Regions from separate parts of the Sporosarcina pasadenensis genome, predicted to be linked through region 2. Evidence: a T-box and tRNA genes for the amino acid it is inferred to sense, from the RefSeq annotation. Region 2 holds a T-box; the other holds one or more tRNA genes.
The links. The T-box of region 2 lies ahead of ileS (isoleucine--tRNA ligase). A T-box ahead of a tRNA ligase gene usually reads a tRNA of that ligase, here a tRNA-Ile.
Positions count from the first base shown of each region.

Region 1 (7,047 bases), on a different contig from region 2:
CGTTCCCATACCGAACACGGAAGTTAAGCTCTTCAGCGCCGATGGTAGTAGGGGGCTTCCCCCTGTGAGAGTAGGACGTCGCCGGGCCAGCCATTTTCATTACATAAGAAAGAAGCGTTCAAGCATACGTGACTGACTGAACTAGTGAAGATGACACAGTAGTGCGAAGTCTATTGCATTTTTAACATGGAGGATTAGCTCAGCTGGGAGAGCACCTGCCTTACAAGCAGGGGGTCGGCGGTTCGAACCCGTCATCCTCCACCATACATACTAATACTAATGATTTGCCGGTGTAGCTCAGTTGGTAGAGCAACTGACTTGTAATCAGTAGGTCGTGGGTTCGACTCCTATCGCCGGCACCATTTTTATGAGCCATTAGCTCAGTCGGTAGAGCATCTGACTTTTAATCAGAGGGTCGCAGGTTCGAATCCTGCATGGCTCACCATTACCAGTAACTATGTTTTTCGTGGAGGAATACCCAAGCCTGGCTGAAGGGATCGGTCTTGAAAACCGACAGGGGTGTTAAAGCCCGCGGGGGTTCGAATCCCTCTTCCTCCGCCATTTTTTTGAAAAACAACAATAATGGTATGAAAACTGATTATGTAGGATTTAGAGTTCCTACTACTAACATTATCGCGGGGTGGAGCAAATCACATCACACCGAATGTGATTTGTGTAATTTCCTAAAAGGAAATTACAACAAAGTCCCACAGCAAACTGAATGCGTAGGATTTAAAATTCCTACTACTAACATTATCGCGGGGTGGAGCAGTGGTAGCTCGTCGGGCTCATAACCCGAAGGTCGCAGGTTCAAATCCTGCCCCCGCAACCAAATGGTCCCGTGGTGTAGCGGTTAACATGCCTGCCTGTCACGCAGGAGATCGCCGGTTCGATCCCGGTCGGGACCGCCATTTCTTAACTATTACATATATATGTGGCTCAGTAGCTCAGTCGGTAGAGCAAAGGACTGAAAATCCTTGTGTCGGCGGTTCGATTCCGTCCTGAGCCACCATTCTTTGCGGGTGTAGTTTAGTGGTAAAACCTCAGCCTTCCAAGCTGATGATGAGGGTTCGATTCCCTTCACCCGCTCCATGGGCCTATAGCTCAGCTGGTTAGAGCGCACGCCTGATAAGCGTGAGGTCGGTGGTTCGAGTCCACTTAGGCCCACCATTCCGCAGTAGCTCAGTGGTAGAGCAATCGGCTGTTAACCGATCGGTCGTAGGTTCGAATCCTACCTGCGGAGCCAATAACTTGGGGAAGTACTCAAGTGGCTCAAGAGGTGCCCCTGCTAAGGGCATAGATCGCGTAAGCGGTGCGAGGGTTCGAATCCCTCCTTCTCCGCCATAAGTTCGGCCCCTTGGTCAAGCGGTTAAGACACCGCCCTTTCACGGCGGTAACACGGGTTCGAATCCCGTAGGGGTCATACAAGAAAAAAATCCTATCAAGTTATTTATAAACTTGATAGGATTTTTTCTGTTTTATTAAACTCTGTAATCTGTGATTGAAGAAGGTGGGATTCATTTGAGTAGAATGGAACGTAGGAAGCAGCAAAAACAATTAAATAGAGGGAAGAAATGGTTTGCCTTAAAAAAACCTATCCGAATCCTATTATTCGGAATGGTAGTAGTGGCGATTTGTGGTTTGGTCATGGTGAATTTATTAATTTCCTCAAGTGATGTTAGTAAACTAGAAGAACCTGAACCGAGACCGACGTTAATTTACGATCAAAACGGAGAGATTGTTAGTAAAATTTCGAATTCCAATATTGAAGGTGTACGTTTAGACCAAATCCCAAAAGAGCTAATTGAAGCAGTAATCTCTGTTGAGGATCAACAGTTTTACAAACATGGTGGGATTAATTATTTCGGGATTGCGCGGGCATTTACTCAAAACACGTTAAAAGGTGAAGTTGTTGCTGGGGGAAGTACAATCACTCAACAGCTTTCAAAAAATGTATTTTTAACGCAGGAACGTACATACTCTCGTAAATTCAAGGAATTGCTTATCGCGAAGAAAATTGAGCGAACGTATTCAAAAGATGACATTATGGAACGCTACCTGAATCAAATCTATTTTGGCGAAGGGGCATGGGGTGTTCAACGAGCCGCGGAAGTCTATTTTGGCAAAGATGTAAGTGAATTAACGTTAAGCGAATCTGCTACATTAGCAGGATTGATTAAAGCACCTACTCATTTATCTCCTTATAAAAACTTGGAGAAGTCGGTGGAACGACGCAACATTGTTTTATCATTAATGAAAAATGAAGAGTATATAAGTCAAGCGGAGTTCGAGGAAGCGATCGGACAAGAAATTGTGTTAGCCGATTCAACAATGCCGAATTATAAAGGCAAATATCCATATTATATTGACTACATTATCGACGAGGCTGTCAACAAGTACGATCTAACGAAAAATGAAGTGCTATCTGGGGGACTCCATATTTATACAGAGTTAAATCCCGTCATCCAAGATGCCCTTGAAGAAGTCTATCAAGATGATCGCTATTTTCCAGAGAGTAAGCCCAATCAACTCATTCAAAGCGGTTCGGTCTTCTTGAATCCTAAAACGGGTGGGATTAGTGCCTTGGTTGGGGGCAGGGGAGAATATACGTATGGACGTTTTAATAATGCGACCCAGCTCGTCAGACAACCGGGATCGACCTTGAAACCACTTGTATACACTGCAGCGCTCGAGCAAGGTTATCAAATTTCGGATATGCTCGTTGACGAACCGATTAACATTAATGGATATTCACCGAAAAATTTCGATCATAAATTCAGAGGGCAAGTGACAATGTACGATGCAGTCACTCAATCGTATAATATCCCTCCCGTCTGGCTCTTGAATAACATCGGAATTGAAACTGGAGTGCGTACGGTAGAGCGGTTCGGCATCCAATTGGAAGAACAAGACCATAATCTTGGCCTGGCACTAGGAGGCTTGCACAAAGGTACTTCACCCCTGCGAATGGCTCAAGCTTTTTCCGCATTTGCGAATGATGGGGTCATGATGGAAGCCCATGCTATTGTAGAAATAAAGGATTCAGAAGGCGAAGTCATTGGAAAATGGCGTGAACAATCCGTAGAAGTTACAGAAGCGGAAGTTGCCCAGCAAATGACCTATATGCTGCAAGGTGCAGTCGAAGTTGGTACTGCTCAGAAAGCTCAAATATCAGGGATGGAAGTTGCCGGTAAAACAGGCACCACTCAGCTGCCAATCACTGGTGTCGATGGATCAAAGGATCATTGGTTTGTTGGATATACTCCAGACATCGTGGGGGCAGTTTGGTTAGGCTATGATAAAACGGATTCCGAACATTACTTAACATCGACTAGTAGTTTCACAGTGCCGCCAATTTTCGGGCAAGTCCTATCAAAATCGATCAGTGAATTACCTACGAAGAAATTTGATTTACCATTAATCGCGAAAAAGCAAAAAGAGCTAGAGGAACAGAAAGAAAAGTTGAAGAAGAAAGAGCAAAAACAAGAAAAAGAGAAAAGGAACCAGGAGAAGAAAAAAGAGAAAGAACGGAAAAAAAGAGAGAAGAAAGACGAGAAGGAAAGAGAGAAGAGAGAGAAGAAAAAAGAGAAAGATAAGAAGAAAAGAGAAAAAGAAAAAGAGAAAAAACATAAGTGGAAAGAACATGATGATTGAACGGTCGATTTAAGACTTTCTTAAAGAAAAAGCGCTTAAACGTTATTATACCAACGTTTAAGCGCTTTTTTTATGCTGTCTATGATGAAAATTTTGTCGTCGACAGATTAAAATGACCCAGTATCCTTCAAACTGTAATGTAAAGAAATTATCTTTCTGAGGAGAATAGGAAATTTCCTTTATTTTATTACATTACAAAGTAAGGAGTTATATACAATGACCATTGCTCATTTGACAAAGTTAGAGGAAATTAGACTGGCACTCAATGCGAAGTATTTTGAACGGGAGAACGAGGTTGAGGGGATTCTTGTCGCTCTGCTCTCGAGACAACATATGCTCATGATTGGACCTGCCGGAACTGCGAAATCTGCATTGGCAATTGAGTTAGCTAAAATCGTACAAGGAACAGAATACTTCCAATGGTTATTAACGAGGTTCAGTACACCAGAAGAAGTGTTTGGACCGTTGTCATTAAAAGACCTTGAAAAAGGAATATACAAGCGAAACACAAGAACTAAAATGCCAGAAGCGAATCTTGTTTTCCTGGATGAGATATTTAAAGCGAATTCGGCAATCTTGAATAGTTTACTGACACTTATAAACGAACGGATCTTTTATAATAACGGAACGCCAGTAAAAGCTCCTTTACTATCGGTTATTGGAGCTTCAAACGAATATCCTGAAGAAGGGGAAGGGCTGGAAGCTCTTTTCGACAGGTTCTTACTTCGGTTCGAGCTAGATTACATTGCCGATGAAACAAATTTTATTTCCATGATGAAGGGAACCGCTCAGGGTCTCGTCATGCCTTCCATGACGATGGAAGAATTACTTCAACTTCAGTTTTTAACGGACATTGTACCAATTCCGGACGACGTGTATGAAAAACTTTCGGAAATCCGCAATGAATTACGTGACGAAGGGATACGCCCTTCTGATAGGCGGTTTAAACAGTCTCTATCGATACTACAAGCGAAGGCGTTACTAAGCCAAAGGCAGGATGTGAAGGTATCTGATATTGTCATCCTTGAAAATGTGCTTTGGGAAACGGTGGACCAAAAAGATGCTGTATCTTCCATTATTCGCAATCATGCACAAGATGCTGTTACGCAAATTCTCTCTTCCATACAAAATGAAGCAAATGAAGTGTTCTACTCCATACTGCAGGACCAAACACCTGAGGCTGGAATGGAGGCGACTCAAAAAATGAAAGCCTTAGTGGCTGATTTGAACAAGCTCAAAAGTGACTATCATAGTCGGAATGCTGATATTGACACCTTACTTGATAAAGTGACCTCGATGGAACATGAGATCTTGAATAAAATATTAGAGCCGTGGTATTTTGAATCTCGAACTGAAAAGAAGGGATCCAACACTAGCACCTTTTTTAAAATGTGACAGGGAGTGTTCTTTGTGAAGAGACGTAAAAGTCACAATGCCAATCGATCAGTATTGAATACTGACGCATTCGATAAAAGACGTTTCAGAGAAATTTTTGAAATGTCATCGGGTCTACAAAGATTAAGAGGCGAAGGTGAGCTGCCGATGTTCGAGTCATTGCTCGCTGACATCTGGGCATCCTTATATAAGATGAAACCTGAAATTACCGGACAAGTAGACATTGATCTAGAGGTTAATAAGTCACTGATGGAAAGAATCATGGCGGAAGAAAGCTTTGTAACCTTTCGCAGCTTCACTCGTTTAGATGATTTGTCGTCAGCTATCGGCACGGTGAAGTTCGGAGAGAAGACGAACCAATGGCTCGCTGAGCAAAAAAAGGACGATGAAGACTTACAAAAGCAGTTAGAGGGAATTCTCGAAATGCATAGGCAACTTCGAAGGCACGATTGGCAAGAAGAGACTAGAAGTGAAAGCCACGAAACTGATGAGAATTTTACAGAATTGATGACTAAACTTGATGAGAAATTGCAACAGATACTTCGTATCAACAGTGAGAGTTTTTCGCAAGCAATGGTACAAGCCATTCAGGAAACAAAGCAGGTGAAGGATGGTCTCATATCGTTACTTGGCGGCATTAGATCGGGCAGAGGAGATGGAGACCTGAAAAAGGTTCCTTTACGAGACCAAATCTCATTAGCGGAAAAAATTGCTTCTAATAAAAAGATGAAAGAAATTGCGGAATGGGCAGGTCGGTTCAAACAGGTAGCCCGTAAAAAGCAGAAGACGAAATATAATGAGGCAGTCAATAGAAGTGGAGTCACAATTGGCACCGATATTGAACGGCTGTTGCCAATAGAGCTAGGATTGTACACGCATCCAACAACTAAGAACGACTTTCTCCGTAGGTTTATTGAAGGACAGACAATGATGTATGTACAGGAGGGAAGGGAGGTACTTGGGAAAGGACCAATCATTCTTTGCTTGGATCAGTCAAGTAGTATGCGAAGCCACGATACTCAAGCTAAAGGGTTTACATTAGCCCTTATGTCGATTGCTAGAAGACAGAGAAGGGATTTTTGTTTGATCTTATTTTCAACTCATATACAAGTCTTTAAATATGAAAAAGGAAAAGTAAAGAGCTCGGATTTGGTGAATTTGGCACAAATATTCCTAAGTGGTGGAACGAATTTTGCCCTACCTCTAAGTAGATCACTAAGCGTAATTAATGAAAGCCGTTTTAAAGAAGCGGATGTTATATTTGTTACAGACGGTGAGGACGAGATAAATGATTCATTTCTTGAAGAGTTCAATAAGAAGAAAAAAGAGAAAGCCTTTAATGTCCTGTCCTTTATTTTAGGTGGCCACGTAAATACAGTGGAATTGTTTTCGGATAAAGTTGTCATTATGAAAGATTTCGAAGACGAGAGTAGTTATGCTGCATTTGAAATTTAACTTAGAAGATGACCTTAAATGTTGTAATTCAACGTTTACGGTCATCTTTTTTTGGGGGGTGAAGAGTGTAAACTCTATTCATTCTGAATATAGAATTAAATTAATAATAAATTACTAGGGAAAAAAAGTTATTTTCACCAATATATTATTGTACTAGGCAGTAATAATAAAATCATGTATACTCCTATTATCGTTCTATTCAATGGGTTCACTATAACAAGTTAATATAGAGATATTGGAAGAAAAGTGGAGAAGGATAGAAACAATTATCATCATATTTACAAGAAAATTTATTAGTACTAAATGTAACAACAATTATTAATCAGCCGGTTGGGTTTACACGTTTAAGTTTTTAAACGAGGAAAAGAAAGCGCATACATTGTTTTAGGAGGTAATCATCTTGTCAACGGTAAGTAAATTTACGAAGGATTACTTGGTGAAAAATAAAACGAAATTTGAAGAGGTGAGTGAATATATTTTCAATCACCCGGAAACAAGGTTTGAAGAATACGCCTCATCCGAATTTCTAGCAAATGCATGTGA
Region 1 is NZ_JBFEGM010000007.1:213,438-220,484, reverse strand. Features, by position in the region: rRNA gene rrf (5S ribosomal RNA) at 1-87, shown strand, start outside; tRNA gene AB1K89_RS11850 (tRNA-Val) at 189-264, shown strand; tRNA gene AB1K89_RS11845 (tRNA-Thr) at 287-362, shown strand; tRNA gene AB1K89_RS11840 (tRNA-Lys) at 370-445, shown strand; tRNA gene AB1K89_RS11835 (tRNA-Ser) at 469-561, shown strand; tRNA gene AB1K89_RS11830 (tRNA-Met) at 758-832, shown strand; tRNA gene AB1K89_RS11825 (tRNA-Asp) at 836-911, shown strand; tRNA gene AB1K89_RS11820 (tRNA-Phe) at 937-1,012, shown strand; tRNA gene AB1K89_RS11815 (tRNA-Gly) at 1,019-1,092, shown strand; tRNA gene AB1K89_RS11810 (tRNA-Ile) at 1,094-1,170, shown strand; tRNA gene AB1K89_RS11805 (tRNA-Asn) at 1,172-1,246, shown strand; tRNA gene AB1K89_RS11800 (tRNA-Ser) at 1,254-1,344, shown strand; tRNA gene AB1K89_RS11795 (tRNA-Glu) at 1,352-1,423, shown strand; gene AB1K89_RS11790 (transglycosylase domain-containing protein) at 1,531-3,654, shown strand; gene AB1K89_RS11785 (AAA family ATPase) at 3,871-5,049, shown strand; gene AB1K89_RS11780 (vWA domain-containing protein) at 5,065-6,504, shown strand; gene AB1K89_RS11775 (M20 family metallopeptidase) at 6,905-7,047, shown strand, end outside.
Region 1: it encodes a tRNA-Ile, which carries the amino acid that the T-box ahead of ileS (isoleucine--tRNA ligase) is inferred to sense. The anticodon was not compared.

Region 2 (7,047 bases):
GTGTATTTCGGATCTTGCGGTATACTTCCGATACTTGCTTGAAGTTCGAATCGGAAACCCGTACATCTGCCGTATAATCGACTGACGACACCCATAGACGAAGGATATCGGCACCTAGTTGATTCATCACTTTTGAAGGTACGATGACGTTGCCGAGCGACTTGCTCATTTTGCGCCCTTCCCCATCCAATGTGAATCCGTGGCTTAGTAGCCCTTTGTATGGAGCAATTCCGTTGATGGCGACACTTGTCGTCAAGGATGAGTTGAACCATCCGCGATATTGGTCGGAGCCTTCCAAGTACAAATCGGCCGGATAGACGAGATCGTCCCTTTCCACTAACACGCCTTGATGTGTAGAACCGGAATCGAACCAGACGTCCATAATATCCGTCTCTTTTGAAAACAGGCCGTTCGGACTGCCTTCATGCTTGAAACCTTCCGGAAGCAAGTCTTTCGCGTCCCTTTCAAACCAAATATTCGAACCATGTTCCCTGAACAGTTTTGCAACATGTGCAATCGTTTCATCAGTAAGGATGGCTTCTCCATTTTCCGCGTAAAATACCGGAATCGGAACTCCCCACACACGTTGACGTGAAATACACCAGTCACCACGGTCGCGTACCATATTGTACAAGCGTGTTTCGCCCCATGAAGGAGTGAATTTCGTATTGCGAATCGCTTCTAGCAATTCACTGCGGAATGATTCGATGGATGCGAACCATTGTGCAGTTGCACGGAAAATGACCGGTTTCTTCGTACGCCAATCGTGTGGATACGAGTGAGTGATGAAGGAAAGTTTCAACAAAGCTCCTTCTTCATCCAATTTTTTCGTCACTTCTTTATTTGCATCTTCATAAAATAACCCTTCAAAGCCAGGAGCCTCATCAGTCATGACACCTCGGTCATTGATCGGAGACAATGCGTCGATACCATATTGTTTCGAGACGTAGAAGTCATCTTCACCATGACCTGGCGCTGTATGAACGCAGCCAGTACCAGCTTCTGCCGTAACATGGTCGCCAAGCATGACGAGGGAATCGCGATCATATAGCGGGTGCTTCGCAATTACTCTTTCTAGATCAGAACCTTTTACCTCGCTAACAACTTCATATGATTCCCAGCCGATCTCTTTCGCAACAAACTCAACGAGATCTTTCGCCATGAGGAACTTATTTCCTTCCACATTGACAATAGCGTATACGAATTCCGGGTGGACCGAAATTCCAAGGTTTGCGGGAATTGTCCATGGAGTCGTCGTCCAGATGACGATTCGGACATCCTCGTCAACAACACCAAGACCGTCCTTGATCGGGAATGCCACATAGATGGAAGGTGATTTTTTATCTTTGTACTCAATTTCCGCTTCAGCTAGTGCTGATTCGCTTGAAGGGGACCAGTAGACAGGCTTCAGACCTTTGTAAATATAACCTTTCTTAGCCATCTCGCCGAATACTTGGATTTGCCTTGCTTCAAATTCAGGTTTTAATGTGATATACGGATTTTCCCAGTCACCACGTACGCCGATACGTTTAAATTGTGAACGTTGGCTGTCGATTTGACTGTAAGCATATTCCTCGCACATCTTTCTGAATTCAGCGACGGAGAGCTCTTTACGATTGACGCCTTTGTTGACGAGAGCTTGCTCGATCGGAAGACCGTGTGTATCCCAGCCCGGCACGTAAGGTGCGTGGAAGCCGGTCATCGATTTATGACGAACGATCATGTCTTTCAGCACTTTGTTAAGTGCATGCCCCATGTGCAGATCACCGTTCGCATATGGCGGTCCGTCGTGAAGAACGAAGAATGGGCGTCCTTCGGTACGTTTTTGCACTTTTTCGTAGATGTTCATTTCTTCCCATTTTGCTTGCATATCAGGTTCTTTGTTTGGTAAGTTGCCACGCATTGGAAATTCTGTTTTCGGCATGAGCAATGTGTCTTTGTAATCCATCCTGTTTCCTCCTTTGGAAATAAAAAAACCCCGTCCCTATGTAAGGGACGAGGGATTATTCTCGCGTTACCACCCTAGTTGCAGCATGATAAAATCATACTGCCTCTCAGAACACCATAACGGGGTGCATCCGGGATTGATTTTCGTCAATCCGGCTCTGGAGTGATTTTCGTTTCCGTTTCAGGCCAGGCTCCCACCGCCCCCGGCTCGCTTTGCTTGAATTTCGGAAAGTACTCTCTCTTTCAACGCCTGTTCCTGCTTATATGGTCATTATTATATGTGTGAATGCGTTGGAATGTCAAGCATCCCTGTCATTCTACATCTGCAGCGGACTCAAGATGTTCTGTATCCGGCTCATATTCTAAAAGTTTTTCCCAGTCGTCTGTCTTGATCATATCAAGTTGGGCTTCAATCAACATGCGAAAACGGTTTCTAAACACTTTCGATTGTTTTTTCAAGTCCTCGATTTCCATTGCAATTTTACGAGCGCGGGACAATGCTTCATTCACAATACGGTCCGCATTTTTCTCCGCTTCTTTCACAATTAGCTTCGATTCCTGGACCGAGTTGCGTCTAACATCTTCAGCTGCTTCCTGGGCAATCAAAATGGATTTCTGCAACGTCTCTTCAATCGTATTGAAATGGGAAATCTTTTCTCTCGTTTCCTTCAAACTGTTTTTCAAAGCTTTATTCTCTTCCAGCACGTTTTCATAATCCTTCATGATCTGTTCGAGAAACTCATTCACTTCATCTTCGTCGTAACCGCGGAAACCGCGGCTGAAATCTTTATTATGTATATCGAGTGGTGACAATGCCATCTTCTGTTCCTCCCTTTCGAGTAAATCATCTATTCCCTATTATACATGCCATCCTCATATAAAACAGCAGTTTTTCAGACGGTTGTCTGAAAAATCATTCTAACCTACCAATCAACAACCGTATTTTGTCTTTTCGGGTCCTTCCTTCTATCGACATAATTTTAAAACGGCCTGATCCTCTGATCGAAAGAATGTCTGATTCATTCACCTCGAACGCTTGCTGATTGCGGATGACATGATTCACTTTCACTTTATCATTCTGAATGAGCGCGACAGCTTTTTGTCGTGGACAATTCACTAAAGAAGCGACAAGAGAGTCTAGGCGCAATGAACTGATTGTATGGAGCTCTTCTTTCCACGACTCCGCCATGACGATCAAGTCATCAGAAGAACCGAGCTCTTCGATACGGACTTTCGATTTGCCGATCGACGTTAAATTGGCAGTGAGATAATCTTTCATCTCCTCTGCAGCGGCGAATTGGACGACATCTTCCTCCAAGCGGATATCTCCGAATTTCGAACGGTCGATACCAAGCGCCATAAGTGACCCTAAAATATCCCGATGTTCCAACGTCATAAATTTCGAAGGATACCTAATGGCAAAAACAGAGACTTGGAAATCAGCATCTTCCGGTTCGTAATAATCCGGGTAAATCAAAGCCCGTTGGCGTTCAGGCTCAAGGAATGCGCCATGGACCCCGAATTCAAGACCGGAACTCCTGACGATGGAGCTCAAAATGAATACCTGTCTTGGATCGAGAAATCCGGTGAGTTTTGGAGAATATGTATCCTCCACTTCACGCGTCCACCCGATTACCGTTTCAATGAACGGCTGCTCGTCTTTTCTAAAATGTTGTATGATCGAATCCACTTTTTTACGACTCCTTACGGGACCATTTTCACATGGGTCCCTTATAGAAAAAACCTCACATGAGTGAGGTAATGATTAATCGATATACTTCGTATACACCTCTGGAAATCAAATAATTCAATACAAAGATGGCAACAATCGGTGAAATATCAATCATTCCAAGAGGTGGAATGAACTTGCGGAAAAACCCTAAATACGGCTCAGTAATTTTCCCTAAAAAGATGCCGAACTTCGTTTCCCTTGTGGAAGGTACCCATGACATTAAAATATAAATAATGAGGAGTATCAAGTAAAGATCTATCGCTTTAAAAATAATATCAAAAACTATATTGACTACTGGTATCATATCCGTTTGTACACCTCATCCAATTCTATCTTTCAAAAAAATCCGAAATGGTCCCTGCCACTTCTACGTTCTCAGGCACACATAAGAAAATGTCAGTGCCAATCCGCTGAATATCCCCACCAAGTGCGTAGACAGTTCCGCTCAGGAAATCGACGATGCGGATCCCTTGATCGCGCTCAATCCTTTGTAAATTGACAACTACGGCCCTTTTATTCTTTAAGTGCTCCGAAATATCTTGCGCTTCAGCGTAGACACGCGGTTCAAAAAGAACAACTTTTGAAGATTTCTGAATGCTTTGCAAGCTGACAACTGTTCCCGGCTGTTGCTGTGTTTCCGCAATTTGCGGCTTTCGCGAAACCGCTCTTCTCGGCTGTTGCTGCTCTTGTACCGGATGTTGTTCCCGGACAGGATGCTCTTGCTGCAATTCTTCTTCTTCATCAAGATAGAACCATTTCTCAAATCGTCTTTTTATGCTCATTCGTCTCCCTCGCTCTCCGTTCCGACTAATGCGGTTCCGATTCTAACGTGAGTTGCACCTTCTTCGATTGCGATTGAATAGTCATTTGACATTCCCATAGATAATAGCGTGCACGGCGCATAATCTAAATTTTCAGCTGCGATTTGATCGCGAAGACTACGCAAGGAGCGGAATATTTTTCGAATCCACTCTTCGTCCTGCGTAAAGGGAGCCATCGTCATTAAACCAACAACTCGAATTTTATCATAGTCAGCGAGCTGAAGGATGAACCCCTCCAATTCAGATGGGGTTAACCCTGATTTGGACTCTTCCCCGGATACGTTCACTTGCACGAAGCAATCAACCGAAGATGCTGCCCGTTTTTGAATCTCTTTTGCAATACTTAGGCGGTCCAATGAATGAAGGAAATCGACTTGGTTAATAATGTCCCTCACTTTTCTGCTTTGGACATTCCCGATGAAATGCCAGCAGACATCATCAGATTGAATGTTTTCCTGCTTTGCGAGAAGTCCTTCCGGTCGATTCTCTCCAAGATTTGAAACTCCAATTTCGATGACTTCACGTGCCCTGTCTTCAGAGACTTGCTTTGTCACCGCCACGACCGTCACATCTTGACGATTCCTTCCTGAGCGATCACAAGCTGCTTGAATTTCTTGTTCTATTTTTTGCATACGTTGTTGAAGTGTGTCCAATGAAATCACTACTTTTCTGCTTACTTTGCTTTATTGTATCAATTGGATGGACACATATCAATGATAACTCTTCATTTATCAACCTTTTTGCCGACTAAAACGATGTCTTTGCCTATTGTGAGGACATCATCATACTTGATTTGCTTCAAATCCTTCATTTTCGAATCTGAAAATAAGGATCGTTCTGCTCCTCCAATTTGGAGTACGTCAATTTTGCCGTTTTTCATATCGATCGTCGCATCCTGCACAAATCCTAAGAAAGAGCCCTTTTTCACTTCAATCACTTCTTTTTTCTGTAAGTCCGAAAAACGCATATGCATAGCCTCCTTTCTACAGCGTATGCAAAAGGACAAGAAAAAACGCAATGCCGAAGCACTGCGTTTTTTTATTCATTTATTTTCCATTCCGTCTCTAATAATTTGAATTGCATTTTTCTCCAGCCTTGAAATTTGTGCTTGGGAAATGCCTAGCTCTTTTGCGATTTCAGTTTGTGTCTGTCCTAAATAGAAACGTTTAGAAAGAATTAATTGCTGTCTTTCCGTCATGCCCGATACAGTCTCCTTCACCGAGACATACGTCAACCAACGTTCTTCCGAAACCTTCTTATCCTGCAACTGATCCATAATATAAACAGGATCGCCTCCGTCGCCGTTCATCGGTTCATGAAGTGACATCGGATCTTGAATTGCATCTAAAGCAAATAAAATATCATCCTCAGGAATGCCCGTCACTTCCGCAAGATCGGAAATTCTCGGCTCTTTTTGGTGCTCGTTCACAAATTGTTCCTTTGCTCTGATTGCTTTATAAGCTATATCCCGAAGTGATCTGGATACCCTAATGGCATGATGATCTCTCAAATGTCTTTTGATCTCACCGATGATCATTGGAACGGCATATGTTGAAAATCGGACATTATGACTCAAATCAAAGTTGTCAATGGACTTTAATAAACCGATGCAGCCAACTTGAAATAAATCGTCTGCTTGCTCCCCCCTATAAGCAAACCTTTGAACAAGACTCAAGACTAGCCGCAAGTTACCTATGACAAGTTCTTCCCTTGCCGATTCGTCACCACTTTGAAGCCGGATAAACGTTTCTTTCATCACTTCATTCGTCAGTAATGGCAAATTGGACGTATCGATTCCACAGATTTCAACTCTTGTACGCATCATTCGCTTTTCCTCCGCATTCTGTAGATGACTGTACAAAATAGTTTGTCCTCACATTAGCGGAATATGCGAAATCGGATTCGCCAATTTCAACCATCAAGCGATAGGGTGATTCAATCTGTCCCGTAGTTCGGAGATGATTTTCTTTTCAAGTCGGGAAATATAAGACTGTGAAATCCCTAGTAGTTCTGCGACTTCCTTTTGGGTCATTTCGAGCTGTCCAGTCAGTCCAAAACGACATTCCATTATATATTTCTCCCGTTCGTCCAATGTGCTGATTGCTTCAATCATATGTTGCCTTTCTAATTTTTTCTCAACGTCATCAATGATAATGTGTTCATCCGTTCCTAAAATATCCGAGAGCAGAAGCTCATTTCCATCCGCATCGGAATTTAGTGGTTCGTCGAATGAAATTTCCGACCGCGTCCGATTTGTTTTCCTTAAATGCATAAGGATTTCGTTTTCAATACATCTTGAAGCATATGTCGCCAATTTAATATTGCGATCGCTTTTAAATGTTTCGATCGCCTTTATAAGTCCGATAGTTCCAATGCTGATCAAATCTTCGATATGCGTATTCGTATTATCAAAACGACGGGCAATGTAAACGACAAGTCTGAGGTTCTTTTCAATGAGTGTATCCCTTGCATCCATGTCCCCTTCCATGAAGGCTCTGATTGCCTTTGCCTCTTCCTCCCTGGACAATGGCTTAGGCAATGATTCAT
Region 2 is NZ_JBFEGM010000001.1:548,356-555,402, forward strand. Features, by position in the region: gene ileS (isoleucine--tRNA ligase) at 1-1,948, opposite strand, end outside; T-box leader at 1,989-2,203, opposite strand; gene AB1K89_RS02795 (DivIVA domain-containing protein) at 2,260-2,766, opposite strand; gene AB1K89_RS02800 (YlmH family RNA-binding protein) at 2,861-3,637, opposite strand; gene AB1K89_RS02805 (YggT family protein) at 3,693-3,983, opposite strand; gene AB1K89_RS02810 (cell division protein SepF) at 4,009-4,461, opposite strand; gene AB1K89_RS02815 (YggS family pyridoxal phosphate-dependent enzyme) at 4,458-5,162, opposite strand; gene AB1K89_RS02820 (PRC-barrel domain-containing protein) at 5,225-5,467, opposite strand; gene sigG (RNA polymerase sporulation sigma factor SigG) at 5,543-6,322, opposite strand; gene sigE (RNA polymerase sporulation sigma factor SigE) at 6,419-7,047, opposite strand, start outside.